DNA from 2 places in the Kitasatospora azatica KCTC 9699 genome. Region 1 is predicted to be linked to the other one. Evidence: riboswitches for the same ligand, from Rfam matches in the RefSeq annotation. Region 1 holds a riboswitch; the other holds the start of a gene.
What was found. Region 1 has a riboswitch for S-adenosylmethionine ahead of BR98_RS31330 (aminotransferase class V-fold PLP-dependent enzyme). Riboswitches for the same ligand answer to the same signal wherever they lie in the genome.
Positions count from the first base shown of each region.

Region 2: it holds a riboswitch for S-adenosylmethionine, as region 1 does, so the genes downstream of both, thrC (threonine synthase) here and BR98_RS31330 (aminotransferase class V-fold PLP-dependent enzyme) in region 1, are expected to answer to the same signal.

Region 1 is NZ_JQMO01000003.1:4,638,146-4,652,417, forward strand. Features, by position in the region: gene ctaD (aa3-type cytochrome oxidase subunit I) at 1-32, shown strand, start outside; gene BR98_RS31285 (cytochrome c oxidase subunit 4) at 32-448, shown strand; gene BR98_RS31290 (L,D-transpeptidase) at 626-1,882, shown strand; gene BR98_RS31295 (GntR family transcriptional regulator) at 1,895-2,266, opposite strand; gene qcrB (cytochrome bc1 complex cytochrome b subunit) at 2,404-4,056, opposite strand; gene qcrA (cytochrome bc1 complex Rieske iron-sulfur subunit) at 4,053-5,147, opposite strand; gene qcrC (cytochrome bc1 complex diheme cytochrome c subunit) at 5,144-5,953, opposite strand; gene ctaE (aa3-type cytochrome oxidase subunit III) at 6,113-6,730, opposite strand; gene BR98_RS31320 (hypothetical protein) at 7,052-7,474, shown strand; gene trpD (anthranilate phosphoribosyltransferase) at 7,619-8,686, shown strand; SAM riboswitch class IV at 8,767-8,886, shown strand; gene BR98_RS31330 (aminotransferase class V-fold PLP-dependent enzyme) at 8,938-10,323, shown strand; gene BR98_RS31335 (Lrp/AsnC family transcriptional regulator) at 10,363-10,644, opposite strand; gene BR98_RS31340 (rhomboid family intramembrane serine protease) at 10,641-11,441, opposite strand; gene BR98_RS31345 (hypothetical protein) at 11,643-11,888, shown strand; gene BR98_RS31350 (NYN domain-containing protein) at 11,998-13,458, shown strand; gene BR98_RS31355 (C40 family peptidase) at 13,645-14,272, shown strand, end outside.
Region 2 is NZ_JQMO01000003.1:2,002,266-2,016,537, forward strand. Features, by position in the region: gene BR98_RS19545 (carbohydrate-binding protein) at 1-71, shown strand, start outside; gene BR98_RS19550 (class II fructose-bisphosphate aldolase) at 44-928, opposite strand; gene nagA (N-acetylglucosamine-6-phosphate deacetylase) at 998-2,164, opposite strand; gene BR98_RS19560 (ROK family protein) at 2,161-3,093, opposite strand; gene BR98_RS19565 (SIS domain-containing protein) at 3,205-4,146, opposite strand; gene BR98_RS19570 (DeoR/GlpR family DNA-binding transcription regulator) at 4,313-5,107, shown strand; gene BR98_RS19575 (extracellular solute-binding protein) at 5,234-6,523, shown strand; gene BR98_RS19580 (DUF3263 domain-containing protein) at 6,543-6,773, shown strand; gene otsB (trehalose-phosphatase) at 6,814-7,665, shown strand; gene BR98_RS19590 (alpha,alpha-trehalose-phosphate synthase (UDP-forming)) at 7,669-9,117, opposite strand; gene BR98_RS19595 (glucosyl-3-phosphoglycerate synthase) at 9,122-10,153, opposite strand; SAM riboswitch class I at 10,306-10,437, shown strand; gene thrC (threonine synthase) at 10,455-11,735, shown strand; gene BR98_RS19605 (MoaD/ThiS family protein) at 11,785-12,063, shown strand; gene BR98_RS19610 (cold-shock protein) at 12,643-12,846, shown strand; gene groL (chaperonin GroEL) at 13,154-14,272, shown strand, end outside.

The DNA.
Region 1 (14,272 bases):
GCCGCGGCAACAAGAAGGAGGGCGACGCCTGATGAAGGAACAGGGCAAGATCTTCGCCGGTTTCGCCGCGTTCATCCTGATCATGGCCGTCGTGTACGGCCTGTGGACCACGCACAGTGGCCACGGCACGGAGGCGGCCGGCACCACCGCGCTCTTCCTGGCCTTCGGCCTGTGCGCCTTCATCGCCTTCTACCTGGGCTTCACGGCCCGCCGGGTGGACCTGGGCGCGGGCGACAACCCCGAGGCCGAGGTCTCCGACGACGCCGGTGAGATGGGCTTCTTCGCCCCGCACAGCTGGCAGCCGCTCTCGCTGGCCCTCGGTGGCGCCACCGCTTTCTGCGGTGTCATCTTCGGCTGGTGGCTGATGTTCTGGGCGGCGCCGTTCATCGCGGTCGGCCTGTTCGGCTGGGTGTTCGAGTTCTACCGTGGCGAGAACCAGAACCAGTAACGGTCGAATCGCCTCGCAGTACCAGGCGGGATCCCTCTTCGGAGGGGTCCCGCCTGTTCTGTTGCTGCTACCGGGGGGTGGATTCACCCGCCCGGCCGCAGTGGGGTGCGCGTCCCCCGTCCGGGTGCGGTGATGTTCCTACGATCTGATGCACCGTTCGAACCTCAGGAGGCTCCGGTGGCCCAGAGACGTGAAATCCGGTTCGTGCTCACCACGCTGCTGTTCGCCCCAGTGGCCGCCTGTTCCGGCGGCGGCGACGGCTCCGGAACGGCGGCGGTGGCCCCACCGCACCTGATCGACGCAAGCCACCTGGTGCACACCTCGGCAGCGGCCGACGCGGACCCGGGCAAGCCCTTCACGGTGACCGCCGAGCGCGGCACCAGCCTCACCGACGTCACCCTGAGCGGGCCCGACGGCCGCCAGGTGGCCGGCGCCCTCGACCCCGACGGGCACGGCTGGCACAGCACCGGCGCGCTCGCCGCGTCCACCCACTACACCGCCCGGATCGCCGCCAGCGACGGCCACGGCGGGCGCGGCGAGACCACCGCCGAGTTCAGCACCAAGCAGGCCGAGCGGCTGCTCACCGCAGCACTCGGCCCGGACCTCGGCCGGGACACCTACGGGGTGGGCGAGCCGCTCACCGTGCAGCTCTCCGAGGCGGTCACCGATCCGGCCGCCCGCCAGCAGGTGGAACGCTCCCTGACGGTCTCCTCGGAGCCCGCCGTGACCGGTGCCTGGCACTGGGTGGACGGCAAGAACCTGCACTTCCGCCCGCACGACTACTGGCCGGCCGGAGCCAAGGTGAAGCTCACCTTCGACGGCCAGGGCCGCGCGATAGACGGGAAGCTCTACGTCGGCGCACCGAGCAGCCTCGCCTTCAAGGTCGGCGACCGGGTGGAGGCACTGGTGGACGCCGCCACCGACCAGCTGACCTTCAAGCGCAACGGCCAGGTGGTCAACACCATCCCGGTGACCACCGGCAAGCCCGGCTTCGACACCCGCAACGGCATCAAGGTGGTGCTGGGCCAGGAGCGCTCGGTGCAGATGAAGAGCGAGACCATCGGCATCTCGCAGGGCAGCACCGAGGCCTACGACCTCAAGGTCGAGTGGGCCACCCGGGTGACCTGGAGCGGCGAGTACGTGCACGCGGCGCCCTGGTCGGTGGCCTCCCAGGGCGCGGAGAACGTCAGCCACGGCTGCACCGGGATGAGCACGGACAACGCCAAGTGGTTCTACGAGCAGACCCGAGTGGGTGACATAGTCCAGGTGGTCAACAGCAAGGGCCACCAGATGGAGCCGTTCGGCAACGGCTTCGGCGACTGGAACCTGAGCTGGGACGACTGGGTCAAGGGCAGTGCCCTGGGCAAGCCGGTCAGCACCGACGCCCCGGCGCCCGCCGCGATCGCCGCCGCGACCCTGCGGCCCCAGCTCTGAGGCAAGAGCCCGTCAGGAAGGACCGTAGACGAGGTCCAGCGCGCCGCTCACGGCCGCCAGGGCCTCGTCTCGCGTCACCCCGAGCCGCCTGGCCCGTTCCGCGAACTCGGCGGCGGCACCGGCCGCCAGCCGGTGGGCGGTGTCCCCGACGGCGGCCACCAGGGTGCCGCGCCGCCCGTGGGTCTCCACCACTCCGTCCGCCTCCAGCTCCCGGTAGGCGCGGGCCACCGTGTTGGCGGCCAGGCCCAGCTGCTCGGCCAGCGCCCGGACGGTGGGCAGCTTCAGCCCGGCCGGCAGGGTGCCGGTCCTGGCCTGGTCGGCGATCTGCGAGCGCAGCTGCTCGTACGGGGGAGTGGCGGCGGCGTGGTCGATGCTCAAGTGCACCTGTGAATCTCCTCACTGACGGACGATCAGCCCATTGTGGCGGGTTCGTCGGCGAATATGCCAAGGGCCCCTGCCCGGCGGATGCCGGGCAGGGGCCCTCAGGTGGCTGACTGAGCGTCAGTGATCAGTGTCGGTGATCAGTGGTGGCCGTGGCCGCTGGTGATCTCCTGGTGCTCCTCGACGGTCGGCTTGGGGATCTGGCTGCCCTCGCCGAACATGCCCTCGGAGAGCTTGGCCCGGGTCTTGGTGACCAGGCCGACCTTGCGCGCGACACCGTTCTCGTCGGTCTCGGCCGGCAGCTCAACCGGCTCGTACTGCTCGTGCGAGGTGAGCGTGTGCAGCCGCTCCTGCGGGAGCTGGGCGTGCACCTCGATGAACTCGCCGTGCGGCAGGCGCTTGATGACGCCGGTCTCGCGACCGTGCAGCACCTTCTCCTTGTCGCGGCGCTGCAGGCCGAGGCACCAGCGCTTGGTGACGATGTAGACGATCACCGGGACCACGAAGGAGCCAACCCGAACGAAGTACGTGATGTCGTTCAGCGACAGGTGGAAGTGGGTCGCGATCAGGTCGTTGCCACCACCGGAGAGCAGCACCAGGTAGAGGCTGATCCAGGCGGCGCCGAGCGCGGTACGCACCGGGGCGTTGCGCGGGCGGTCCAGGATGTGGTGCTCGCGCTTGTCGCCGGTGATCCAGCTCTCGATGAACGGGTAGACCGCGATCGCGACCAGCACCAGCGGGAAGAGCATCAGCGGGATGAACACACCCAGGTTCAGGGTGTGGCCCCAGGCGCGGACCTCCCAACCCGGCATGACACGGATCAGACCCTCGGCGAAGCCCATGTACCAGTCGGGCTGCGCGTCGGTGGAGACCTGGTCCGGACGGTACGGGCCGTACGCCCAGACCGGGTTGACCGAGGCGATCGCGGACATCGCCGCGATGATGCCGAAGACCAGGAAGAAGAAGCCACCGGCCTTGGCCATGTAGACCGGCATCAGCGGCATGCCGACGACGTTCTTCTCGGTCCGGCCCGGGCCCGCCCACTGGGTGTGCTTGTGGTAGAAGACCAGGATCAGGTGCGCCACCAGCAGGCCGAGCATGACGCCCGGGATCAGCAGCACGTGGATGGTGAAGAACCGCGGCACGATGTCGGTGCCGGGGAACTCCCCGCCGAACAGGAAGAACGAGATGTAGGTGCCCACCAGCGGGACGGCCAGGATCGCGCCCTCCATGAACCGGATACCGGTGCCGGAGAGCAGGTCGTCGGGGAGCGAGTACCCGAGGAAGCCGTCGAAGAAGCCCAGGAAGAGCAGCAGGAAGCCGAAGATCCAGTTGATCTCACGGGGCTTGCGGAACGCGCCGGTGAAGAAGACGCGCATCATGTGCACGAACATCGCGGCGACGAAGACGATGGCGGCCCAGTGGTGGATCTGACGGATCAGCAGACCACCGCGGACCTCGAAGCTGATGTTCAGCGTCGAGGCGTAGGCCTCCGACATCTTGATGCCGTTGAGCGGGGCGTAGGAGCCGTTGTAGACGACCTCGCCCATGCTGGGCTTGAAGAAGAGCGTCAGGTAGACGCCCGTCAGGATGATGATGATGAAGGTGTAGAGGCAGATCTCGCCCAGCATGAAGGACCAGTGGTCCGGGAAGATCTTGCGCAGGTTGGCCTTGGCCAGGGAGTAGATCCCCAGCCGGCCGTCCAGGTAGTCCGCGGCGGCCTCGGCCTTGTTGGCGGGCTTGGCGCGGGTGCTGGCCGGAGCGGCCTGCTTGGCACTGGTCGAGGAACTCATGCGCTGCGCTCCCAGAAGCTCGGTCCGACGGGCGCGTTGAAGCCCTGGGTGGCGATCAGGTAGCCCGAGGCATCGGTGGTGATCTTCAGCTGCGGCAGCGGGTGCCCGGCCGGGCCGAAGATGACGCGGGCACCGTCCGACAGGTCGAAGGTCGACTGGTGGCAGGGGCAGAGCGCGTGGTGGGTCTGCTGCTCGTACAGCGAGATCGGGCAACCGACGTGGGTGCAGATCTTGGAGTAGGCGAGCACGCCCTCGAAGCCGAGCGCCTTGGAGTTCGCGTCCTTGATGTCGTCCGGCTGGATGCGGATCAGCATGAGCGCGTCCTTGGCGATGGCCTGCTGGAAGTCCTCGTCGGACTCCTGCAGACCGGCCGGGCGGCTGGCCGACGGGCCGGGCTTCGCGAAGGTCAGCGAGCCGACCGCGACGTCCTCGGCCTTGAGCGGCTCGTCGGTGTTCATGTTGACCAGGCGGATCGGGGCGGCCGGGGTCGCCTCGTTCCAGGCGGTGACGTCCAGCTTCTTCTCGGGCAGCGGGCCGAGGTCGCGCAGCAGCACCACGCCGGACAGCGGCACCAGGGCCATCGAGCCGATCAGGGTGTTGCGGATCATCTTGCGGCGGCCGAAGCCGGACTCGGCGGCGCCGGTCTTGAACTGCTCGATGACGTCCGCGCGGACCTCGTCGTCGGCCTCGATCGGGTGGCGCTCGGCCGGCAGCTCGACGTCCGACATCAGGGTGCGGGCCCAGTGGACCGCGCCCGCGCCGATGCAGAACAGCGCCACGCCCAGGGTCATGCCGAGCGCGAAGTTGAGCGCGCTGATGTGGCCCAGCGGGAAGATGTAGACGATCTTGTCGGGGTCGATCGCCACGTAGGAGGCGATGAAACCGACCGTGGCCAGCATCGAGACGAGGAACATCAGCGACACCTGACGCTCGGCCCGCTTGGCGGCCCGCTCGTCGATGTCGGTCCGGCGCGGCTGGTGGGCCGGCAGGCCCGGGTCCGCGAACGGGTTGTCGGTCACGGCGACGTCGCCGTGTGCGTCGGAGGCGTCGTGCGCCTGCGGCAGCTTGTCGTCTGACATGTCGTGGCTCATGACTTCTTGGCCTTGGTGGTGTGAGCGGCGACCCAGATCGCGATGGCGATCAGGGCACCGAGCCCGAAGATCCAGCCGAACAGACCCTCGGTCACCGGACCGAGGCTGCCGAGCGAGAGACCGCCGGGGTTGGGCGCCTCGTTGGCCTGGTAGCGGACGAAGGCGACGATCTCCTGCTTCTGCTTCTCCGGCATGGTGCTGTCGGGGAAGGAGGGCATGTTCTGCGGGCCGGTCTGCATGGCCTCGTAGATGTGCTTCTCGTCCACGTTCTCCAGCGAGGGGGCGAACTTGCCCTGGGTCAGGGCACCGCCGGCACCCTCGAAGTTGTGGCACTGACCGCAGTTGGTCCGGAACAGCTGGCCACCCTTGGAGATGGCGTCGGTCTCGGTCGCGGTGTACTGGTCCTTGGTCGGGGTCACCGGGCCGGGACCCAGCGAGGCGACGAAGGCAGCCAGCTTGTCGATGTCGTTCTGGCTGTAGATGTTCTTCTTGCGCGGGACCTGGGCACCGGGCTGCTGAGCGGGCATCCGACCGGTGCCGACCTGGAAGTCGACCGCGGCGGAGCCGACGCCCACCAGGCTCGGACCGTCGCTGCTGCCCTCGCCGTTGAGGCCATGGCAGGAGGAGCAGCCCACGGCGAAGAGCTTCTTACCCTCGTCGATCTTGAGTGACTGCGCGGAGCTGTCGGCCTGCGCAGCCTCGGCGGGCGCGAACGCGGCGTACAGCCCCCCGATGGCCACGAGGGCGAAGAGTAGGACGACCAGCGCCGCCAGTGGGTGGCGCCGTCGTGCGGAGAGCTTTTTCACGGATACCCCGAGTTTCAGGATCTGGCCGGTGTCATGATCTGGTCTCTGGTCTGGTGGGCCCGGTGCCGGTCGATGATCGGCAGGGGGCCAGGCACGGGCAGATGACCCGGCGCCGGTGGAGGCTACGGGTCGGGCCGGCGGCCAGCGACCTGATCCGGGTTACTTGATCAGGTAGATGGTCGCGAAGAGGCCGATCCAGACCACGTCGACGAAGTGCCAGTAGTACGACACGACGATCGCCGCGGTGGCCTGCTCGTGAGTGAACCGCTTCGCGGCGTAGGTCCGCCCCAGCACCAGCAGGAAGGCGATCAGACCGCCCGTCACGTGGAGGCCGTGGAAGCCGGTGGTCAGGTAGAACACCGTGCCGTACGGGTCGGAGGACAGCGACAGGCCGTCGTCCTTCACCAGCGAGGTGTACTCGTAGATCTGCCCGCCGATGAAGATCGCGCCCATCACGAACGTGATCGAGAACCACGAGCGGAGCTTCTTCACGTCACCGCGCTCGGCGGCGAAGACGCCGAGCTGGCAGGTCAGCGAGGAGAGCACCAGGATCGTGGTGTTCACCGAGGAGAAGGGGACGTTGAGGGCATGCGCCTTCTCGGCCCAGAAGTCTGGTCCCTTCACGGAACGCGCCGTGAAGTACATCGCGAAGAGGGCCGCGAAGAACATCAGCTCGGAACTCAGCCAGACGATGGTTCCGACGCTGGTCATGTTCGGTCGGTTGACCGATCCATGTGCGTGCCCGGTTTCTACTGTTGCTGTCGCCACGACCGACATTATGTCGGTCCCTTATTCCGTCTTCACGCCGGGGGGTCTTCCTCGGAGTGTCCGGTGCGTGCGGTATGCCCGGATGGCCGCACCCGCGCCCGGACTCACGACCGGTCACCTCGAACGGGCCGTCAGACGGGAGTTGTGGGGCGCGGGTGACGGCCCCTCGCTCGGGAGGGTGACGGCGGTTCCCGGGACCGGCGAACCGGAGCGGGAAGGAAGGGGAAGAGATCGCGCCGCAGGCTCACCGGGACGGGTGATCGGGAGTAGCATCCGGAGGTGGTGGACGTGGTCCGGATCACATTCCTCTGACATCTGGGAGCAGGGCCCATGACGCACAGCAGCGACGAGACGCTCACCGTCCTCGTCTACAGCGATGACCGCAACACCCGTGCGCAGGTCACGGCGGCGCTCGGCAGCCGCCCGGCCGCGGACCTGCCCGAGCTGACCTACCTGGAGTGCGCCACCACCCCGGCCGTACTGCGTGCCCTCGAGAAGGGCGGCGTGGACCTCTGCGTGCTGGACGGCGAGGCGGTGCCGGCCGGTGGCCTGGGCCTGGCCCGGCAGGTGAAGGACGAGATCTACGGCTGCCCGCCGGTGCTGGTGCTGATCGGCCGCCCGCAGGACAGCTGGCTGGCCGCCTGGAGCCGGGCGGACGCCGCGATCTCCCAGCCGGTGGACCCGGTGGCGCTGGCCGAGGCGGCCGCCACCCTGTTGCGGGCCCGGCTCGGCGCACGCAGCCTGTCCCGCTGATCGGGACGGCCCCGCGGGTGCCGCGGGAGTCGGTGTCTCAGCAGGAGAGAAGGGTCGCCGTCGGCGGGACGGCGGCCCCTTCCCGCTCGCTAGGCTGGCCGCGTTCCTGTCCATCTGTACAAGAGACGCGAGCTGGAGTCGGCCATGGCGAACGTGAACCCCGCTCAGGACCCCGCGCCGGCGGCGGTCCACAGCTGGCCCGACCTGCTGACCGCGCTGCTCGGCGGCAGTGACCTGAGCCGGGCCGACGCGGCCTGGGCGATGGACCGGATCATGAGCGGCGAGGCCAGCCCGGCCCAGGTGGCCGGCTTCATGGTGGCGCTGCGGGCCAAGGGCGAGACGGTGGACGAGGTCTCCGGCCTGGTCGAGGCGATGTACGCGCATGCCGAGCCGCTGCACATCCCGGGTCCGGCGGTGGACATCGTCGGCACCGGTGGCGACCGGGCGAAGACCGTCAACATCTCCACCATGTCGGCGATCGTCGCCGCCGCGGCCGGTGCCAAGGTGGTCAAGCACGGCAACCGGGCGGCCTCCTCGGCCAGCGGCTCCTCCGACGTGCTGGAGCGGCTCGGGATCCGGCTGGACCTGGCCGCGAACCGGGTGGCCGAGGTGGCCGAGGAGGTCGGCCTCACCTTCTGCTTCGCCGCCAAGTTCCACCCCGCGATGCGGCACGCCGCCACCGCCCGGCGCGATCTCGGAGTGGCCACCGCCTTCAACATCCTCGGCCCGCTGACCAACCCGGCCCATGTCACGGCACACGCGGTCGGCTGCTTCGACACCCGGCTGGCCGGCCTGATCGCCGGCGTGCTGGCCGAGCGCGGCTCCACCGCGCTGGTCTTCCGCGGCGACGACGGCCTGGACGAGCTGACCGTCTGCACCACCTCGCGGGTCTGGGTGGTCCGTGCCGGTCAGGTCACCGAGACCGTGCTCGACCCGCGCGAGCTGGGCATCGAGCTGGTCGGCATCGAGGCGCTGCGCGGCGCCGACGCCGAGTACAACGCCGACGTGGCCCGCCGGGTGCTGGCCGGGGAGCGCGGTGCGGTGCGGGACGCGGTGGTGCTCAACTCGGCGGCCGCGCTGGTCGCGCTGGAGCTGACCGAGGCGCCGCTGGTCGAGCAGCTGGCCGCCGCGATGGAGCGCACCGCGGCCGCGATCGACTCGGGCGCGGCGCAGGACCTGCTGAAGCGCTGGGCGGCGGCCACCGCGCACTGAGGCCTGGTCGGCGCGGGGCCCGTCCGGATGGTGGAACGCTGTTTGACCACTCCTCGATCGTCTGCATAGAGTCTGCGACAGGTCATGAGTGACAGCGCGACTAGCCCCAGCTTGCTGTCCGGCAACCCTCCGTCCGTGGCGGGGTGCCCTGGGTGAAGACCAGGCCAGGCGGCGACAGGTCCGCGTGGCAAGCGCGGACCACCGGCATATCTGCACCTCCGGGGTCCTGACCCCAGGAGGAGTGCATCTCCATGTCTGCCACCGAACTGTCGCTCGCCTTCCGCGCCCCGCTCGCCGTGCTCGGCGCCGATGTCCAGGTCCCGCTGGTCTCCGGGGAGAAGGTCGGCTACGCCGCCCTGGACTACGCCGCCAGCTCGCCCGCCCTGCAGCGGGTCTGGGACGACGTGGCCGCCTACGCCCCCTACTACGGCAGCGTGCACCGCGGCGCCGGCTACCTCTCGCAGCTCTCCACCGACCTGTTCGAGCAGAGCCGGCGCACCGTGGCCGACTTCCTCGACCTGCGCGAGGACGACCAGGTGGTCTTCACCCGGGCCACCACCGACTCGCTCAACCTGCTGGCCGGCGCGGTGCCGGCCGGCACCCGGGTGTTCGCCTTCGAGACCGAGCACCACGCCTCGCTGCTGCCCTGGCGGCACGCCGGACTGCCGGTCAGCTACCTGCGGGCGCCGCGCTCGCACGCCGAGGCGGTCGCCGCACTGGACGAGGCACTCGCGCAGACCTCCCCGCACGGGGACCAGGGCGAGGGCCCGCGGCTGTTCTGCGTCACCGGAGCCTCCAACGTGACCGGTGAGCTGTGGCCGGTGGCCGAGCTGACCCGGGTCGCGCACCGGCACGGCGCCCGGGTGGTGCTGGACGCCGCCCAGCTGGCGCCGCACCACCGGGTCTCGGTGCGGGAGCTGGACGTGGACTGGGTCGCCTTCTCCGGGCACAAGCTCTACGCGCCGTTCGGCGCGGGCGTGCTGGCCGGGCGCAGCGACTGGCTGGACGCGGCCGAGCCGTACCTGGCCGGCGGCGGCGCCAGCCGGACGGTGGCCCGCGAGGCGGACGGGTCGGTGGCCGTCGAGTGGCACCAGGGCCCGGCCCGGCACGAGGCCGGCTCGCCCAATGTGATCGGCGCCTACGCCATCGCCTCCGCCTGCCGGGCGCTCGGCGAGGCCGGCTTCGACGCCCTCGAGGCGCGCGAGCAGCGGCTGATCGAGCGGCTCAAGGCCGGGTTGGCCGAGATCCCCGAGGTCAAGGTGCTCAGCCTGTTCGGGACCGACGCCGCGCGGGTGGGCGTGCTCTCCTTCGTGGTGCAGGGCTGGAACAGCTCGCACTTCGCGGCGGCGCTCTCGGCGGAGTACGGGATCGGGGTGCGGGACGGGCTGTTCTGTGCGCACCCGCTGGTGCGGACGCTGCTGGGCTCCGAGGAGGCGTCACCCTCGCAGTGCGGTGCGCCCGAGCCCTCGCTGCCGGGCGAGCGCAGCCTCAACGCGATCCGGGTCAGCTTCGGTGCCGGGACCCCGGAGGAGCACCTGGACCGGTTCCTCGGCGCCGTGCGCGAGCTGGTCAGTGACGGCGCCCGCTGGAGCTACCGCAACGAGGGCGGGCGCTGCGTCGCCGACACCCGCCGCTGAGGCAGCGAGCCGCTGGGCGGTTGAGCCGCTGAGCGGGCGTCAGCCGTCCAGGCCCAGCGCGAAGGCGGCCTCCAGGTCGTGCTGGGAGTAGGTGCGGAAGGCGATCTGGGTCTCGGTGTGCTCGACGCCCGGGACCTTGTTGAGCCGGCCGGGGATCACCTCGGCCAGGTCGTCGTGGTGGCGGACCCGGACCATCGCCACCAGGTCGTACCCGCCGGTGACCGAGTAGACCTCGCTGACCCCGTCGATCGCGGCGATCGCCTCGGCGATCTCGGGGATCCGGTCGACGCTGGTCTTGATGAGCACGATGGCGGTGATCACTGGGGGGCTCCCTGATAGGTCGTGGGATCAGCGTATCGGGCACGCCTGCTCCCGACCCACACCGCCAGGAACCCCGCCGCGAAGCCGATCACATGGGCCAGGTAGGCGACCCCCGGGAGGGCGTCGTGCGCGGACCACCACTGGACGGCGAACCAGAGGCCGAGCACCAGCCAGGCCGGGAAGCGCAGCGGCAGGAAGAACAGCAGCGGCACCAGCGCGGTGACCCGGGCCTTCGGATAGAGCCGCAGGTAGCCGCCGAGCACCCCCGCGATCGCCCCGGAGGCCCCGACCAGCGGCCGCAGCGCCTCCGGCCCGTTGCCGGTGGTCAGCGCGTACCCGTAGGCCGCCAGCGCGCCCGCCGCCACATAGAAGAGGAGGAAGCGCACCCGTCCGAGCCGCTGCTCCACCCCCGGGCCGAAGACGAAGAGGAAGAGCATGTTGCCCAGCAGGTGCAGCCACCCGCCGTGCACGAAGAGCGAGCTGAACACCGAGACGGCCGGCAGCTTGCCCGGGGTGGGCCGCAACGGGCAGTCCGGCAGCGGTGCGGCGGCCCCGGCCAGCTGAGCCGCGGTCAGCGGACGGTTGCTCAGCAGCTCCGCCGGGACGGCTCCCCAACGCTGCTGGTAGCGCTGCGCCGCACAGGCGCGCTCGGCGGTGGTCCGACCTCCCCCAGCCTCCGGCCGGGCTGATCCCCATTCCGAGTTGAGCCCGCTCGGTCCGGCCAGGAAGACCAGGCAGTTCAGGCCGATCAGCAGATAGCTGACCAGCGGGGCCGACTGCGTCCTCGGGAGCGCCATGGCCGGATCCATTCCGCGCGGTGCGGGTGCCGACACAGCGGTGTACGGCGACTGGGTGAACCAACCGGTCGGCTGTTCGAGCCGTCCGGATGCTGGTCGGGACCGGTATCCGGTGCCTGCGGTCGCAGGTCGAGGCCCTAGGCTTGAGGCCTGGCCGGAGCATCGGCCCGGACCAGGGACCAGCCGAGAGGACCCCGCCCCATGACTGTCCCCGTGCCCACTGCCGAGACCCGCTGGCGCTGCACGCTCTGCGGAAACCTGACCCGCTTCGACGTGACCCGGTCCTCCAAGGTGGTCGAGTACGTCCATCTGGACCTGGCGGGCGAGGCCAAGGTGGAGGAGCGCGAGGTGCTCAGCGAGAGCGTGGAGTCGATCCGCTGCCGCTGGTGCAACGCGGTCGACCAGGTCGAGCTGGTGGCACGGCCGGACGCCGAGAACGCGAGCTGACCGGCTGACCCTCCGGGTCGACCGGGGCGTGGTGTTCCTCGCGGCGCCACGCACGAGACAATTGCACCGAGTGGTGAGTCAGCAGACCAGGATCGGAGCCGAGGACGCGATGGACGCAGCGAGGGAGGCCGCCGAGCCCCAGGGGCAGCCGCCTGCTGCCGAGGACGCGCCCGACACCGGGACGTCCGGCAACGACGCGCCCCAGAGCGGTGCGGCCGGCCATGGTGCACCCGACGGCGGTGCGGCTGACGAAGGCGCGGCCGAGCAGCTGGAGCGTCCGCTCCCCGAGGGCGTCCGCCGCCGGGTGGTCGGCCTGGCCGCCGACGCGCTCGGCGGGCTGCCGGCCGCCGAGCTGCCGACCACCCTGCGTCCGTACGCCAAGTTCACCCCGGCCCGCCGCGCCAAGTACGCCGGCACCGCGCTGGCCGCGGCGCTGGAGGCCGAGCCGGTCTTCCGGCTGCGGATAGCGGACCGGCTGCGCCTGGGCCAGCCGGACCTGGTCAAGGCCCTGGAGGCCGGCCAGGTCCCCGGCGCAGCCGAGCCGCTGGACGTGGCGGCCGCCGCCTACCTGCTGCGCCCGCGCGGCTGGACCAGGTTGGTGGCCGAGGCCGGCGAACAGGCCGAGCGGGCCGGCGTCGAGGACGCCGCCGCGGAGGCCGCCCGGCTGGTGGAGAAGCTCCAGGAGGAGCTGGCCACCACCCGGGCCGCCGCCCGCACCGACCTGGAGCGTCAGCGGGCCGAGTCGGAGGGCACCCGCAAGGAGTTGGAGTCGCTGCGCAAGAAGCTGCGCAGCCTGGAGAGCGACACCCGCCGGGCCCAGGCCGAGAGCCGCAAGCTGCAGGGCGAGCTCACCGAGGCCAAGGCGGCGGCGGCCACCGAGCGCGGCGCCGCCGAGAGCGAGAACCGCCGGCTCAAGCACCGGGTGGCCGAGCTGGAGAGCGCGCTGGAGACCGGCCGGCGCACCGCCCGCGAGGGGCGCAGCGTGGAGGACATGCGGCTGCGGCTGCTGCTGGACACCGTGCTGCAGTCGGCCCAGGGCCTGCAGCGCGAGCTGGCGCTGCCGGTCACCCAGCTGCACCCGGCCGACCTGGTGGACGCCGTGGTGCCCGGCTCGGCCTCGCCGCACGACGTGGCCCGGCGCGGCCTGGCGGAGGACGACCCGGCGCTGCTGGACCAGCTGCTGGCGATCCCTCAGGTGCACCTGGTGGTGGACGGCTACAACGTGACCAAGACCGGCTACCCGACGCTGCCGCTGGAACAGCAGCGGCTGCGGCTGCTGGGCGGTCTGGCCATGCTGGCCCAGCGCACCCAGGCCGAGGTGACCTGCGTCTTCGACGGCCAGGACCTGGACGTGCCGGTGATCATGGCGCCGCCGCGCGGGGTGCGGGTGCGGTTCAGCCGCACCGGGCAGACCGCCGACGAGCTGATCCGCCAGCTGGTCCGGGCCGAGCCGCAGGGCCGCCCGGTGGTCGTGGTGTCGGCCGACCGGGAGGTCGCCGACGGCGTGCGCAAAGTCGGCGCACGCCCGGTGGCGTCGACCCTGCTGTTGAACCGGTTGTCGCGTCCCTGAAGTACCGTTCGGGTACTGACCGGGGTTCACCCGGTGAAGAGTCGGTGAAAGGCGCTGCGCCAAAGGTAGTTCGCACCGGCGGGGGAGTGGCGCGAAGATGTGATGTTCACTAGGGTCTGGCGTCAAACCTATTTTTCCGGTCACTTCACCCGATCGGGTGAGCCCGGTAGAAGAAGGAGCTGTCCCTTGGCGTCCCACCGCCGTCCCAAGCAGCCGAGCCGCGCGCGGGTGTCCGTGCTCACCGCCGCTGCGGCGACCGCGGTCGCCCTCTCCGCACAGACCGGAGCCTGGGCCGACCCCAAGCCGTCGAAGGAAGACGTCAAGGCGCAGATCGACGACCTGAACGGCCAGCAGGAAGCCGCCACCGAGAAGTACAACGGTGAGAAGGAGCGCGGCGACCAGCTGCGCCAGCAGGCCTCCCAGCTGCAGGACCAGGTGGCCCGCACCCAGCAGCAGGTGACCGAGCTGCAGTCCGGCCTGGCGGCCGTGGCGGGCGACCAGTACCGCAACGGGGGAATCGACTCCTCGGTGCAGATGATGCTCAACTCCAACCCCCAGCAGTACCTGGACCAGGCCGCCAGCATGCAGGTGGCGACCTCGACCCAGACCGACGCGCTGAAGTCGCTCCAGTCCGAGCAGCGCAAGCTGGACCAGGAGAAGAAGGAAGCCGCCGACACGCTGGCCGAGCTGGACCGCTCGACCCAGGCGCTGAACGCGGCCAAGGCGGACGTGCAGGCCAAGCTGGCAGCGGCGCAGAAGCTGCTCTCCTCGCTCAGCGCCGCCGACCAGGCCGCACTGCGGGCGGCCGACCGTG
Region 2 (14,272 bases), 2.6 Mb from region 1:
TGGTGGACCAGGTCGCCGTCACCGGCATGGACGTCAACGGCAACTACCCGAGCGGCTCCGCCACCGGCTGACCGGACCGGGTGGCGACCACCCGGGCCAGCTGGGCGACGGTCTCGGCCATCGCGGTCCGGGCCGGGCCGAGCACCTTGCGCGGGTCCACCGCGTCCGGCAGCCGGTCCAGCGCGGCGCGCAGGGCCGGGGTGAAGGCGGTGTTCAGCGCCGTACCGATGTTGATCTTGACCAGGCCGGCCGTGACGCCGGCGGCGAGCTCGGCGTCGGGGACGCCGGAGCTGCCGTGCAGGACCAGCGGGACGGGCACCGCGGCCGCCAGCCGGGCGATCAGCGCGTGGTCCAGGCCGGCCGTCCTGGTGGTCATCGCGTGTGAGCTGCCGACCGCCACGGCCAGCGCGTCCACCCGGGTCCCGGCGACGTAGTCGGCGGCCTCGGCCGGGTCGGTGCGGGCGCCCGGGGCGTGTGCGGGCAGCGGCGGCTCGCCGTCCTTGCCGCCGACCCGGCCGAGCTCGGCCTCCAGGTGCAGGCCGTGCCGGTGGGCGAACTCGGCCGCCTCGGCGGTGGCCTTGAGGTTCTCGGCGTGCGGCAGCGTGGAGGCGTCGAACATCGCGGAGGAGAAGCCGGCCGCGGGCGCCGCCCGCAGCAGGTCGAAGTCCTCCACGTGGTCCAGGTGCAGGGCGGTGGGGACGGCGGCCGCGGCGGCGACCTCGGCGCAGGCGCGGGCCAGCGGCAGCAGCCGCCCGCCGTGGTAGGCCACGGCGTTCTGACTGATCTGCAGGATGACCGGGGTGCCGGCCAGTTCGGCGCCGGCCACGATCGCCTCGGCGTGCTCCAGGGTGATCACGTTGAAGGCGGGCAGTCCGCGGCGGGTCTCGACGGCGTGGGCGAGCAGGTCGGCGGTACGGGCGAGTGGCATGGGAGTCCCTCGGGAGGTGGGCGGGGTTTGGTGGCGCCGCGCACCTCCCGAGGAGAATGTGAGGGGTACTCAGATTCCCTTGGGGAAGTGCTCGGCGCCCTTGATCCATTCGCCGCGGCGGACCACGGCGACCAGGTCGTAGCTGTGGGAGTCGAGGACGGCCAGGTCGGCGCTCTTGCCGACGGCCAGCGAGCCGATCGAGTCGGCCAGCCCGAGCAGGGCGGCGGGGGTGGTCGAGATGGACTGCACGGTCTGAGTCAGGCTCAGCTTGTTGACGAGGACGGAGCGCTGGAAGGCGACGTCCAGGGTCAGCGTGGAACCGGCGATCGAGCCGCCCTCCACCAGCCGGGCGACGCCGTCGGTGACCCGGACCTGCAGCGGGCCCAGCGGGTAGAGGCCGTCGCCCATGCCGGCCGCGCCCATCGCGTCGGTGATCAGCGCGACCCGCCCGGCGCCGGCCGTGCCGTACGCCAGGTCCAGCACCGAGGGGTGCAGGTGGGTGCCGTCGTTGATCAGCTCCACGGTGACCCGCTCGTCCTCGAGCAGGGCGACGATCGGTCCGGGCGCGCGGTGCTGGATGCCCGGCATCGCGTTGAACAGGTGGGTGGCGACGGTGGCGCCGGCCTCGATCGCCTCCAGGGTCAGCGCGTAGTCGGAGTCGGTGTGGCCGACCGCCGCGATCACGCCCAGGTCGGCGAGCATCCGCACCGACTCGAGGCCACCGGGCAGTTCGGGGGCCAGGGTGACCATCCTGGCGGTGCCGCGCGCGGCGTCCACCAGCTTGCGGACCAACGCCGGGTCCGGGTCGCGCAGCAGGTCGGGGCGGTGTGCGCCGCACCGTCCCGGCGAGATGAACGGGCCCTCGAAGTGGACGCCCGCCAGCACCCCGTCCTCGACCAGTTCGGAGAGGACCGCGGCCTGCCGGCAGACCTCGTCGATCTCCCCGGTGACGGTGGAGGCGACGGTGGTGGTGGTGCCGTGCTCGAGGTGGGTCCGGGCGGCGACCAGCGCCTCCTCGGCGATGCCGGAGGCGTAGGAGGCGCCGCCGCCCCCGTGCACGTGCAGGTCGACGAAGCCGGGGACCACGGTGTAGCCGGTCAGGTCCAGGTCGCCGGCGGCGCGCGCACCGCCGATCCGCGCGATCGTGCTGCCGGAGAAGGCCAGCCGGCCGTCCTCGACGACGCCGCTCGGCAGCACCAGCCGGGCTCCGGCCAGACCTGTAACGTCCGCGGTCACGCGGTCACCTCCATCGTGAGCAGATCCCAGGCGAGCAGGCCGGCGCCCAGGGCGGCGGCGGTGTCTTTGAGCATGGCCGGGACGACCTTCGGGGGCATCTGGAAGGTCAACCGCTCGGCCACCGCCTGGCGCAGGGGAGTGAGGAGCGTGTCGCCGGACTCGGCCAGCCCGCCGCCGATGATCACCGTCGACGGGTCGAGCAGGCTCTGGGCCAGCACGATGCCGTCCGCGAGGGCGTCCACCGCGTTCTGCCAGACCGCCAGGGCGCGCGGGTCGCCGGCGTCGACGGCCAGTGCGCAGGCGGCGGCGTCGGCCGCCGGGTCGCCGACCGCGGCGGCCCAGGCCCGGGAGACCGCGGAGGCCGAGGCCAGCGTCTCCAGGCAGCCCTTGGCGCCGCAGCCGCAGAGCGGACCGCCGGGACGGACCACCACGTGGCCGATCTCGCCGCCGTAGCCGTGCGCACCGGCCTCGATCCGGCCGTCGATCCCGATCGCACCGGCGATACCGGTGCCGAGCGCGATGAACAGGAACCGATCGACGCCGTGGCCGGCACCGATCCGCCCCTCGGCCAGCCCGCCGGAGCGGACGTCGTGGCCGAGGGCGACCGGCAGGCCGCCGAGCCGCTCACCGAGCAGCTTGCGCATCGGCAGGTCCCGCCAGCCGAGGTTGGCGGAGAAGACCGCGATCCCGTTCTTCTCGTCGATCGTTCCCGGCACCGCGACGCCGGCCGCGAGCGGGCCCTCGCCGAAACGGCTGCGGCCCTCCTCGGCGAGGTCGGCGGCGAAGTCGAGGATGGTGGCGACGACGGCATCAGTGCCGTGCTCCCGCCCGGTCGGTCGGCGTGCTTCGAACAGCACGGAGCCGTCCTGGGCGAGCAGCGCGGCCTTCATGCCGGTGCCGCCTACATCGAGTGCGATGACGTGCTTCACGGGGGACAGTTTCCCTTGACCGAGGAGGAGAGGTCTAGTCCAGTGGTCGTATTGGTCTGATCCGGGATGGGTGAGCTTGGTCGCTCCGGCCGCCGGCGGCGCCGTTGCGGCTCAGAGCTGGACCGAGCGGGTGAGCGAGCGCGGGTTGTCCACGTCCAGGCCGCGGGCGCCGGCCAGGACGACCGCGAGGCGGTGCACCCGGACCAGGTCGGCCAGCGGGTCCAGGCCCTCGGCGGCGCGGTCGGAGCCGGCGACCAGCAGGCCGCCGGTCCGGGCGATGTCGCCGGCCAGGCCCTCGGGCAGGGCGCCGAGCATCCAGGCCGCGCGGCCGGGCGCGGTGATCGCGATCGGGCCGTGCCGGTACTCCATCGCCGGGTAGGCCTCGGTCCAGAAGACCGCCGCCTCGCGCATCTTCAGTCCGGCCTCGAGGGCCAGGCCGTTGGTCCAGCCGGCGCCCAGGAAGGTGATCTGGTCCACCTCCAGGATGCCCTCGGGCAGCGGCTCGGCCAATGCCCGCTCGGCGTCCGCGGCGGCCTGTTCCACCGTCGCCACGCCGGGCGGCAGTGCCTGCTCGGCCTCCAGGTGGGCGCGCAGCAGCGCCAGCGCGGTGGTGGCGAACCGGGTCTGCACCACCGAGCGCTCGTCGGCGAAGTCCAGCACCAGCACCTGGTCGGCGGCGGTCATCACCGGGGTGGCCGGGTCGGCGGTGAGCGAGGTGGTGGCGACGCTGCCGTGCAGCCGGCCGAGCAACTCCAGCACCTCGGTGGTGGTGCCGGAGCGGGTGATCGCGATCACCCGGTCGTAGCTGCGGCCGTACGGGAACTCGGAGGCGGCGAAGGCGTCCGTCTCGCCGTGCCCGGCCGACTCGCGCAGCGCGGCGTACGCCTGGGCCATGAACCAGGAGGTGCCGCAGCCGACCACCGCGACCCGCTCGCCGCGGCGCGGCAGGGCGGCGGCCGCCTCCTCAGTCCCGGCCAGGGCCGCGGCGCGGCGCCAGCAGGACGGCTGGGTGGCCAGTTCCTCGGCGGTCAGTGAGCTGTCAGTGGCGGTCATGCCAGTGGGCCCCTCTCTCCTGGTTGCTTAAAACTGATTGATTTATAGCTCTTTCGCGCATGATTGCGCAAGACGCCGGAAGGAGCGCGGACGTCGGCCCGAGTCGGCCCGGTGCTGTGCGACGCTGTCCCGATACGGCCTGGTCGACGAAGAGGGATGGCACGGCGTGTCCAGATACGAGCGGTGGAACGGTCTCCTTGAACTCCTTGCCGAGCACGGCAAGTTGGAGGTCGAAGAGGCAGCGGCCGCGCTGGGGGTGTCGGCCGCCACGATCCGCCGTGACCTGGATCAGCTGGCCCGCCAGCAGATGGTCACCCGTACGCGGGGCGGCGCGGTGGCGCACAACGTCTCCTACGACCTCCCGCTGCGCTACAAGACGGCCCGCAACGCCGGCGCCAAGCAGCGGATCGGGCAGGCGGTGGCCGCGCTGATCGCCCCCGGCGAGGTGGTCGGCCTGAACGGCGGCACCACCACCACCGAGGTGGCCCGCGCGCTCGCGGTGCGCCCCGAACTGACCGAGCGGGCCGAGAACGGGGCCGGCCAGCCGCTCACCGTGGTGACCAACGCGCTCAACATCGCCAATGAGCTGACGGTCCGACCGTCGGTCAAGATCGTGGTCACCGGTGGAGTGGCCCGACCGCAGTCCTACGAGCTGATCGGCCCGCTGGCCGCCGCGGTGCTCAACGAACTGACCCTGGACGTCACCGTGTTGGGTGTGGACGCGCTGGACGTCGAGGCCGGCGCCACCGCGCACCACGAGGGCGAGGCGAGCGTCAACCGGCTGCTGGCCGAGCGGGCCCGCAAGGTGGTGGTGGCGGCCGACTCCTCCAAGTTGGGCCGGCGCGCCTTCGCCCGGATCTGCGGGCTCGAGGCGATCGACACCCTGGTCACCGACGACGCGGTGGACGAGGAGCTGGCCGCCGCCTTCGCAGAGGCGGGAGTACGGGTGCTGACGGTGTGACAACATCCGCGCGAACGTTGCGTGTGGTGCAACGCGAGCGCCCACTTCGGTAACGTTCCGCGGCTGGGGCGCCGTGGTGTGGACCACTGGGGGGTGGGTTTGGCAACCTTTCGCCACCCATCCCCCGTGCGCCCGAAGGCGGTTCCCGCGTTGAAGTCCCGGCTCAGTGCTGCGCTCGCGACCAGCACGCTTCTGCTCTCCGGTTGCGGCACTCTCGGCATCGGCAGTGGTGACACCGTCACCCTCAAGCTGGTGGCTGCCGACTACGGGGACAGCGAGGCGAACAGCTCCCAGCACTACTGGGACGAGCTGGCCAGGCGCTTCGAGGCGGCCAACCCCAAGATCAAGGTCGACGTCCAGGTGATCAGCTGGAACGACATCGACACCAGCGTCGCCGCCATGGTCAAGGCCGGCCGCTCGCCGGACATCGTGCAGACCGGCGGTTTCGCCGACAAGGTCGCCGCCAACCAGCTCTACCCGGCCCGCGACGTGCTCTCGATGGACACCGAGGCCGACTTCCTGGAGGTCTTCAACCGGGCCGGGCAGGTGCTCGAGACCCAGTACGGCATCCCGTTCGTCTCCTCCTCGCGGACCTTCTTCTACAACAAGGCGATCTTCGCCAAGGCCGGCATCGCCCAGCCGCCCGGCTCCTGGGCCGACCTCAAGGCCGACGCCGCGCTGATCAAGGCCAAGGTCCCCGGGGTCACCCCGTACGCGCTGCCGCTCGGGCCCGAGGAGGCGCAGGCCGAGTCGATGATGTGGACGATGAGCGGCGGCGGCGGGCTGACCGACGAGTCCGGCGTCTACACCCTGGACAGCGCCAAGAACACGGACGCCTTCGGCTGGCTCAAGCAGAACCTGGTGGACCCGCACCTCACCTACCCCGACCCCGGCTCGGTGGACCGCAAGACCGCCTTCGACGACTTCGCCGCCGGCAAGGTCGCGATGCTCAACGGCCACCCCGGCCTGGTCCAGAAGGCGCTGCAGGGGAAGATCGACTACGGCACCGCGCCGATCCCGCGCAAGGACCCGCAGTCCAAGAACCGCACCCTGGGCGTCGCCGACTGGATGATGGCCTACACCGCCAACGGGCACCGCACGCAGATCCGCCAGTTCCTCAACTTCGCCTTCAGCAAGCAGAACACGCTCGCCTTCGACGAGCAGTACAACCTGCTGCCGGTCACCCAGGACACCCTGGACGAGATGACCAACAGCGGCAAGCACCCCGATCTCAAGCCCTTCCTCGACGCGCTGCCCGCCGCCAGCTTCTACCCGCTGGGCGACCCGGCCTGGGACACCGTCAGCGGGAAGATCAAGACCGAGATCGGCAAGGCGGTCAAGGGCGACCCGGCGGCGGTGCTCGGCGGGCTGCAGCAGTTCGCGGTGGAGGAGTCCAAGCGTCGGCGGCCGCAATGAGGTGCCCGATAATGGCCCCGTGAACGAGCTGACCGAGCGCGAGCTGGCGGTGCTGGCCCTGGAGGCCCGCCCGTGGCGGACCCAGGGCGCCAAGGAGCAGGCGGTCCGCGAGGAGCTCGGCATCTCCAGCACCCGCTACTACCAGCTGCTGAACGGTCTGCTGGACCGGCCCGAGGCGCTCGCGAAGAACCCGGTGCTGGTCAACCGGCTGCGCCGGATCCGCGAGGCCCGGCGCGCCGAGCGCCAGTAGCGGCGTTAGCGGGTGCGGCGGCGCGGGTAGGTTGGCGGCCATGGGCATCGTGCTGGAACCGACCACCCCCGCCGGCCGGGCGGGCCTGGCCGCACTGCTGGCCGATCCGGCCGGCGCCGTGCTCGCCTTCGACTTCGACGGCACGCTCGCGCCGATCGTCACCGACCCCGAGCAGGCCTTCGCGCATCCCGGCGCGGCCCCCGCGCTGGCCCGGCTCGCGCCGCTGGTCAACGCCGTCGCGGTGGTCACCGGTCGCCCCGCGCTGAGCGCCGTGCGACTCGGCGGCTTCGACCAACTGCCGGGCCTGGAGGGGCTGGTGGTGCTGGGCCACTACGGCGCCGAGCGCTGGGAGGGCAGCACCGGAAAGCTGACGGCGCCGCCGATCCACCCGGGGGTGGCCGCCGTCCGGGCCGAACTCCCGGCCCTGCTGGCTGAACTGGGCGTGCCGGAGGGCACCGCGATCGAGGACAAGGAACGCTCGCTCGCCGTGCACACCCGGCGCACCGCCGACCCGGACGCCGTGCTCGAGCGGCTGCGCGCACCGCTCGCCGAGCTGGCCGCCACCCACGGCCTGGCGGTCGAACCGGGCCGGATGGTGGTCGAGTTGCGCCCGCCGGGGGTGGACAAGGGGGTCGCGCTGAGCGGTCTGCTGGCCGAGCGGGCGGCCCGCACGGTGCTCTACGCCGGGGACGACCTGGGCGATCTGGCCGCCTTCGCCGCCGTCGAGCGGCGGCGCGCCGATGGCCGGCCCGCGCTGCTGGTGGCCAGCGGTCCGGTGACCGGCGAGCCGCCGGTGCGCGAGGTGGCCGAACGGGCCGACCTGGTGGTGCCGGGCCCGGCGGGGGTGGTCGAGCTGCTGACCCGGCTGGCCGAGGAGCTGCTCAGGAGTTGACGGTCAAGGGTTGAGGGCCGCCAGCTGGTCCAGGAACCACTGCTGCGGGGAGAGCGCGGTGGCCGCCGCCGCCAGCCGCTTGGTCCGCTCGGTCCGCTCGGCCGCGGGCAGGCTGAGCGCCCGGTGCAGCGCATCGGCGGTGCCGACCACGTCGTACGGGTTGATCCCGATCGCGTCCTCGGCCAGCTCCGCCCAGGCGCCCGCCTCCCGGGACAGGACCAGTGCGCAGCCGGCCTCGGAGACCACCGGGATCTCCTTGGCGACCAGGTTCATCCCGTCCCGGATCGGGTTGACCAGTGCCACGTCGGCCAGCCGGTAGGCGGCCAGCGAGCGCGCGAAGTCGTCCTCGACCTGGAGTATCAGCGGCTGCCAGGAGTCGGTGGCGAACTCGGCGTCGATCTCCTCGCTGATCCGGCGCACGGCGGCGGTGTAGTCGCGGTACTCGGCCAGGTCCTGCCGGGAGGGGTAGGCGAAGGCGATGTGCACCACCCGCTCGCGCCACTCGGGGCGGCTGCGCAGCAGGTGCCGGTAGGCGAGCAGGCCGCGGACGATGTTCTTGCTCAGCTCGGTGCGGTCGACCCGGACGATGGTCCGGCGGTCGCCGACGGTCTCGCGCAGCGCCGCGAGCCGCTGGTCCACGTCCGCCCGGTGCGCCCGCTCGCGCAGGAACTCGCCGTCCGCGCCCAGGCCGTGCACGCCGAGCCTGGTGGTGCGGCCCCGGTAGCTGACCGAGAGGTCGGCCCGGTCGACCGCTGCGCCCAGTACCGCCTCGCAGCAGTCGGCGAAGGCCAGTGCCCAGCGGCGGGTGTGGAAGCCGGCCCGGTCGGCGCCGAGCACTCCGGTGAGGACGGCCGTGGCGAGCGGGTCCGGCAGCAGCCGGAAGTAGTCGGCGGGCGCCCACGGGGTGTGCAGGAAGTAGCCGATCCGCAGGTCGGGGCGGAGTTCGCGGAGCAGCGCCGGGACCAGGGTCAGGTGGTAGTCCTGCACCAGCACGGCGGCGCCCTCGGCGGCCTCGGCGGCCAGCGCCTCGGCGAAGGCCGTGTTGTAGGCCTCGAAGGCCCGCCACTGCTCGGCGGCCTCGGCGTCGAAGGCGGGGGCGGCCGGGGTGTTGTAGAGCATGTGGTGCAGGAACCAGAGGGTGGAGTTGGCCACCCCGTTGTAGGCCTGGTCGAAGACCTCGGGGTCGATGTCCAGCATCCGGACGGCCTGTCCGCCGACGTCGAAGCCGCCCCGGTCGAGCCGCCCGTGCGGGGAGCGCCCGGCCGCCGCCCGGTCCGCCTCGCCGAGCGCCGCGCAGACCCAGACGGCGTTCGGGTCGTCGATCGCGGACAGCCCCGAGACCAGTCCGCCGCCCCCGCGTCGCAAGGTCAACGTCCCGTCGGGGGCGCTGGAGAAGGAGACCGGCCCCCGGTTGGAAGCCACCAGGATGCGCGCGGTCGTGAGAGCGGCCATGTGTTCAACCTTGCCGGGGTCGTCCGGTGGCAAACGTCGAGTACTCCGGGACCTCGATCATCGGAGGACGCTCCAAAGCCGTGATCGGGTGGCTGTGGGCGCTGAAGTCCCTGGTCCGAGGGTCGCGGGAGAACTGGGTGAGGACCGGACGGGCCAGGTCCTCGGCGGCCTTCAGGCGGTGGGTGCGGTCCAGGCGCTCCAGGGCGGTGCGGTAGATGGTGGCGGCCATCCGGCCCAGCGCCTGGCTGTCCTGGTGGCGGTGGTGGCGCACGCCGACGTCCACCTGGGCCAGCGCGTCCAGGCCGACCAGCTCCAGCGCGTCCACCAGCAGGCCGAGCTCCACCCCGTAGCCGGTCGGGAAGTGCAGCCGTTCCAGCAGGCCGCGGCGGGCCGCGTACTCGCCGCCGAGCGGCTGCACGAAGCCGGCCAGCCGAGGCCAGTGCAGGTTGAGCAGCGGGCGGGCGACCAGCTCGGTGACCCGGCCGCCGCCGGCCGGCACCACCGCCCCGTCGGTCTCCAGGGGCCGGTCGTACATGGCCTTGACCAGCTGGATCCCGGGGTCGGTGAGCAGCGGGCCGACGATGCCGGAGACGAAGGCCGGATCGAACTCGCGCAGGTCGGCGTCGATGAAGCAGACGATCTCGCCGCTGGTGACCAGCAGCGAGCGCCAGAGCACCTCGCCCTTGCCGGGCACCGGTTCGAGTCGGGGCAGGATCGCGTCCCGGTGCACCACCCGGGCGCCGGCCGCCGCGGCCACCTCGGCGGTGCGGTCCGCCGAGCCGGAGTCGACCACCACCAGCTCGTCCACCAGCGGCAGTCGCTCCATCAGTTCGCGCCGGATCACCTCCACGATCCCGCCCACCGTGGACTCCTCGTCCAGCGCGGGCAGCACCACGCTGACCGTGCCGGCCGGGCCGGCCGCCCGCTTGGCGGCGAGCAGCTCGGCGGTCGGCCGGTCGGCCGCGCTCCAGGACCGGCGGCGCAGCCAGTCCGCGGCCTCGGGAATCAGCGCGGGCCCGGGCTCCTCGGCAGGCAAAATCTCGCTCCTCGTGAATCTCGTCTCGCGTTGCGGACGGCCGGGGTCAGCTTCCCGGCCTTCGGTTACAGTCTTCGTACTGCGGTGAGACCTTCGCACGCCGGGGTCGGCTGCGCAGACAGCCCAGCAGATGCAGGACCACAACTTCACAGAGCTCATCCAGAGGGACTGAGGGAACGGCCCGTCGACGTCCCGGCAACCTTCTCGTCCGGCCATCGCAGGCCCCGGCGGGACAGGTGCCAATTCCGTCCTGTGGCGCGCCCGCGCCACGGGGAAGATGAGGAGAGAGGCCTCCGCCATCATGGCTACCGCTACCCCTGTCGAGTCGTCCACCGTCGACCTCGGCCCCGCCGCTTCGCTGTCCTGTCGCGAGTGCGGTACCAAGTTCCCGCTCGGTCCGAGCTTCGCCTGCCTCGAGTGCTTCGGTCCGCTGGAGATCGCCTACGACTACAGCGGCTACCAGGCCGAGGAGCTGCGCAAGCGGATCGAGGCCGGTCCGGCCTCGATCTGGCGCTACGCCCCGCTGCTGCCGGTGCCGGCCGACGTCGCCGGCAAGCCCAACCTGAACCCGGGCTGGACCCCGCTGGTCAAGGCCGACAACCTGGGCCGCGAGCTGGGCTTCACCGCCCAGCTGCACGTCAAGGACGACTCGGGCAACCCGACCCACTCCTTCAAGGACCGGGTGGTGGCCTGCGCGATCGAGGCGGCCCGTGCGTTCGACTTCACCACGCTGTCCTGCTCCTCCACCGGCAACCTGGCCGGTGCGGTCGGCGCGGCGGCGGCCCGGGCCGGGTTCAAGTCCTGCGTCTTCATCCCGCACGACCTGGAGCAGGGCAAGGTCGTGATGGCCGGTGTCTACGGCGGCGAGCTGGTCGGCATCGAGGGCAACTACGACGATGTGAACCGGTTCTGCTCCGAGCTGATCGGTGACCCGGTCGGCGAGGGCTGGGGCTTCGTCAACGTCAACCTGCGGCCGTACTACGGCGAGGGCTCCAAGACGCTGGCGTACGAGATCTGCGAGCAGCTCGGCTGGCGGCTGCCGGAGCAGATCGTGATCCCGATCGCCTCGGGCTCCCAGCTCACCAAGATCGACAAGGGCCTGCAGGAGCTGATCAAGCTCGGCCTGGTCGAGGACCGCCCGTACAAGATCTTCGGCGCCCAGGCGGCCGGCTGCTCGCCGGTCTCCGCCGCCTTCAAGGCCGGCCACGACGTGATCCGCCCGGTCAAGCCGGACACCATCGCCAAGTCGCTGGCGATCGGCAACCCGGCCGACGGCCCGTACGTGCTGGACATCGCCCGGCGCACCGGTGGTGCGGTGGAGGACGTCACCGACGCCGAGGTGGTGGCCGCGATCAAGCTGCTGGCCCGGACCGAGGGGATCTTCGCCGAGACCGCGGGCGGCGTGACCATCGGGGTGCTCAAGAAGTTGGTCGAGAGCGGGCAGCTCGACCCGGCCAAGGAGACCGTGGCGATCAACACCGGGGACGGTCTGAAGACCCTGGACGCGGTCGCCGACGCCGGTCTGACCGCGACCATTCGGCCCACCCTGGAGTCGTTCCGCGCCGCCGGCCTGGCGTCCTGACCGCTTTGCAAACTTTGCAAAGCCGAACTTTGCATTGAGGAGACACCCCATGAGCGCCACCGTCCGCATTCCGACCATCCTGCGCCCCTACACCGACGGCGCCGCCGAGGTGACCGCCGAGGGCGCCACGCTGGCCGAGATCGTCGCCGACCTGGAGAAGAACTACGCCGGGATCAGCGCGCGGATCCTGGACGACACCGGCAAGCTGCGCCGCTTCGTCAACGTCTACGTCAACGACGACGACGTGCGGTTCGCCGAGGGTCTGGCCACCGAGATCAAGGACGGCGCCGGGATCTCGATCATTCCGGCGGTGGCGGGGGGTTGCTGAGGCCTGCTCAGCGCGCTTGCGGGGCGCCGCACGGCCTTCGGGCCGGGTGGCGCCCCGTGCCGTGTCCGGGCCGGTTCTGCGGCCGGTTCCGGGGCCGTGTCCGAGGCGTGTCCGCGCCGTCGCCCGGGCGTGTCCGTGGTGCCCTCCGGCAGGGCATAGGCTGTCCCCGACTTGAGTGGCGCTCAGGGCCCGGGAAAGAGTCCGTCCGCTGAGACGCAACTGCCGATGTACCACCGGAATCATGTCGGCGACTCGTCAGAATTATCTGGACAATTCGCGGTTTTCGTCCGCTATGTCCCCGATGAATTGTCAGTTTCTGTCGCATTCATCCCCGCATATCCCTTAAGGGCCCGGTCGAATTCGGCAGGAGTGGCCCTGTTGCTCAGGGCTCCGATGCGGATACATTCAGCCGCGGTCGACGCACTCGCCTGCCCCGTTCGACGCCAACTGGCGTTCTGGGGTGGAGCGGTGCGGCATGCAGGGCCATGCCCAGGGGGGACACCTCGGGTTGGTCCGCCAGACCCGGGCCCGCGACCTGCGGGCACGTGAAGGGCCAGCACAGCACTAGGGGAGATCGGAATGGCTCAGGGCACCGTCAAGTGGTTCAACGCGGAGAAGGGCTACGGCTTCATCGCGGTCGACGGTGGTGCGGACGTGTTCGTCCACTACAGCGCGATCCAGATGGACGGCTACCGCACCCTTGAAGAGGGCCAGCGGGTCGAGTTCGAGATCTCCCAGGGGCAGAAGGGCCCGCAGGCGGACATGGTCCGCGCGGCGGGCTGACCTTTCCGAACCTCGGAGCCTCGGCTCTCACCGAGCTGGTGGACCAAGCGGCAGGCCCGCACCCGACTCCCCGTCAGGGGAGGGGGTGCGGGCCTGCCGCTGTGTGCGGCGGCTCTCGCCAGGAGCTTGCACTCGCCACCCCAGAGTGCTAATCATTGGCGTTAGCACTCGCAGTGTGAGAGTGACAAACGGACCGGCCGGTGAGGCCCCCGGGAGCGGTAGGGGACAGGACCCCCGCATACCAGGGCCGTCCGTCGCGGGCACCTCTGGTCCGAGCAGTCGACCGTGTCCTGGAGGACCACTTCCGATGGCCAAGATCATCGCGTTTGACGAGGAAGCTCGCCGCGGCCTTGAGCGCGGCATGAACCAGCTTGCCGACGCCGTCAAGGTGACGCTGGGCCCCAAGGGCCGCAACGTCGTCCTTGAGAAGAAGTGGGGCGCCCCCACGATCACCAACGACGGTGTCTCCATCGCCAAGGAGATCGAGCTCGAGGACCCCTACGAGAAGATCGGCGCGGAGCTCGTCAAGGAGGTCGCGAAGAAGACCGACGACGTCGCGGGTGACGGCACCACCACCGCCACCGTGCTGGCCCAGGCCCTGGTGCGCGAGGGTCTGCGCAACGTGGCCGCCGGCGCCAACCCGATGGCCCTGAAGCGCGGTATCGAGAAGGCCGTCGCGGCCGTCTCGGACCAGCTGCTGGCCCAGGCCCAGAACGTCGAGACCAAGTCGCAGATCGCCGCGACCGCCTCGATCTCCGCCGCTGACACCCAGATCGGCGAGCTCATCGCCGAGGCCATGGACAAGGTCGGCAAGGAAGGCGTCATCACCGTCGAGGAGAGCAACACCTTCGGTCTGGAGCTCGAGCTCACCGAGGGCATGCGCTTCGACAAGGGCTACATCTCGGCCTACTTCGCCACCGACCTGGAGCGGATGGAGGCGTCGTTCGACGACCCGTACATCCTGATCGCCAACTCCAAGATCGGCTCGGTCAAGGACCTGCTGCCGCTCCTCGAGAAGGTCATGCAGAGCGGCAAGCCGCTGCTGATCATCGCCGAGGACGTCGAGGGCGAGGCCCTGTCCACCCTGGTGGTCAACAAGATCCGCGGCACCTTCAAGTCCGTCGCCGTCAAGGCCCCGGGCTTCGGCGACCGCCGCAAGGCCATGCTGGGCGACATCGCCATCCTGACCGGCGGCACCGTGATCTCCGAGGAGGTCGGCCTCAAGCTCGAGAACGCGGGCCTCGACCTGCTGGGCACCGCCCGCAAGGTGGTCATCACCAAGGACGAGACCACCATCGTCGACGGTGGCGGCGACAGCGACCAGGTCGCCGGCCGGGTCAACCAGATCCGCGCGGAGATCGAGAACAGCGACTCGGACTACGACCGCGAGAAGCTCCAGGAGCGCCTCGCCAAGCTGGCCGGCGGC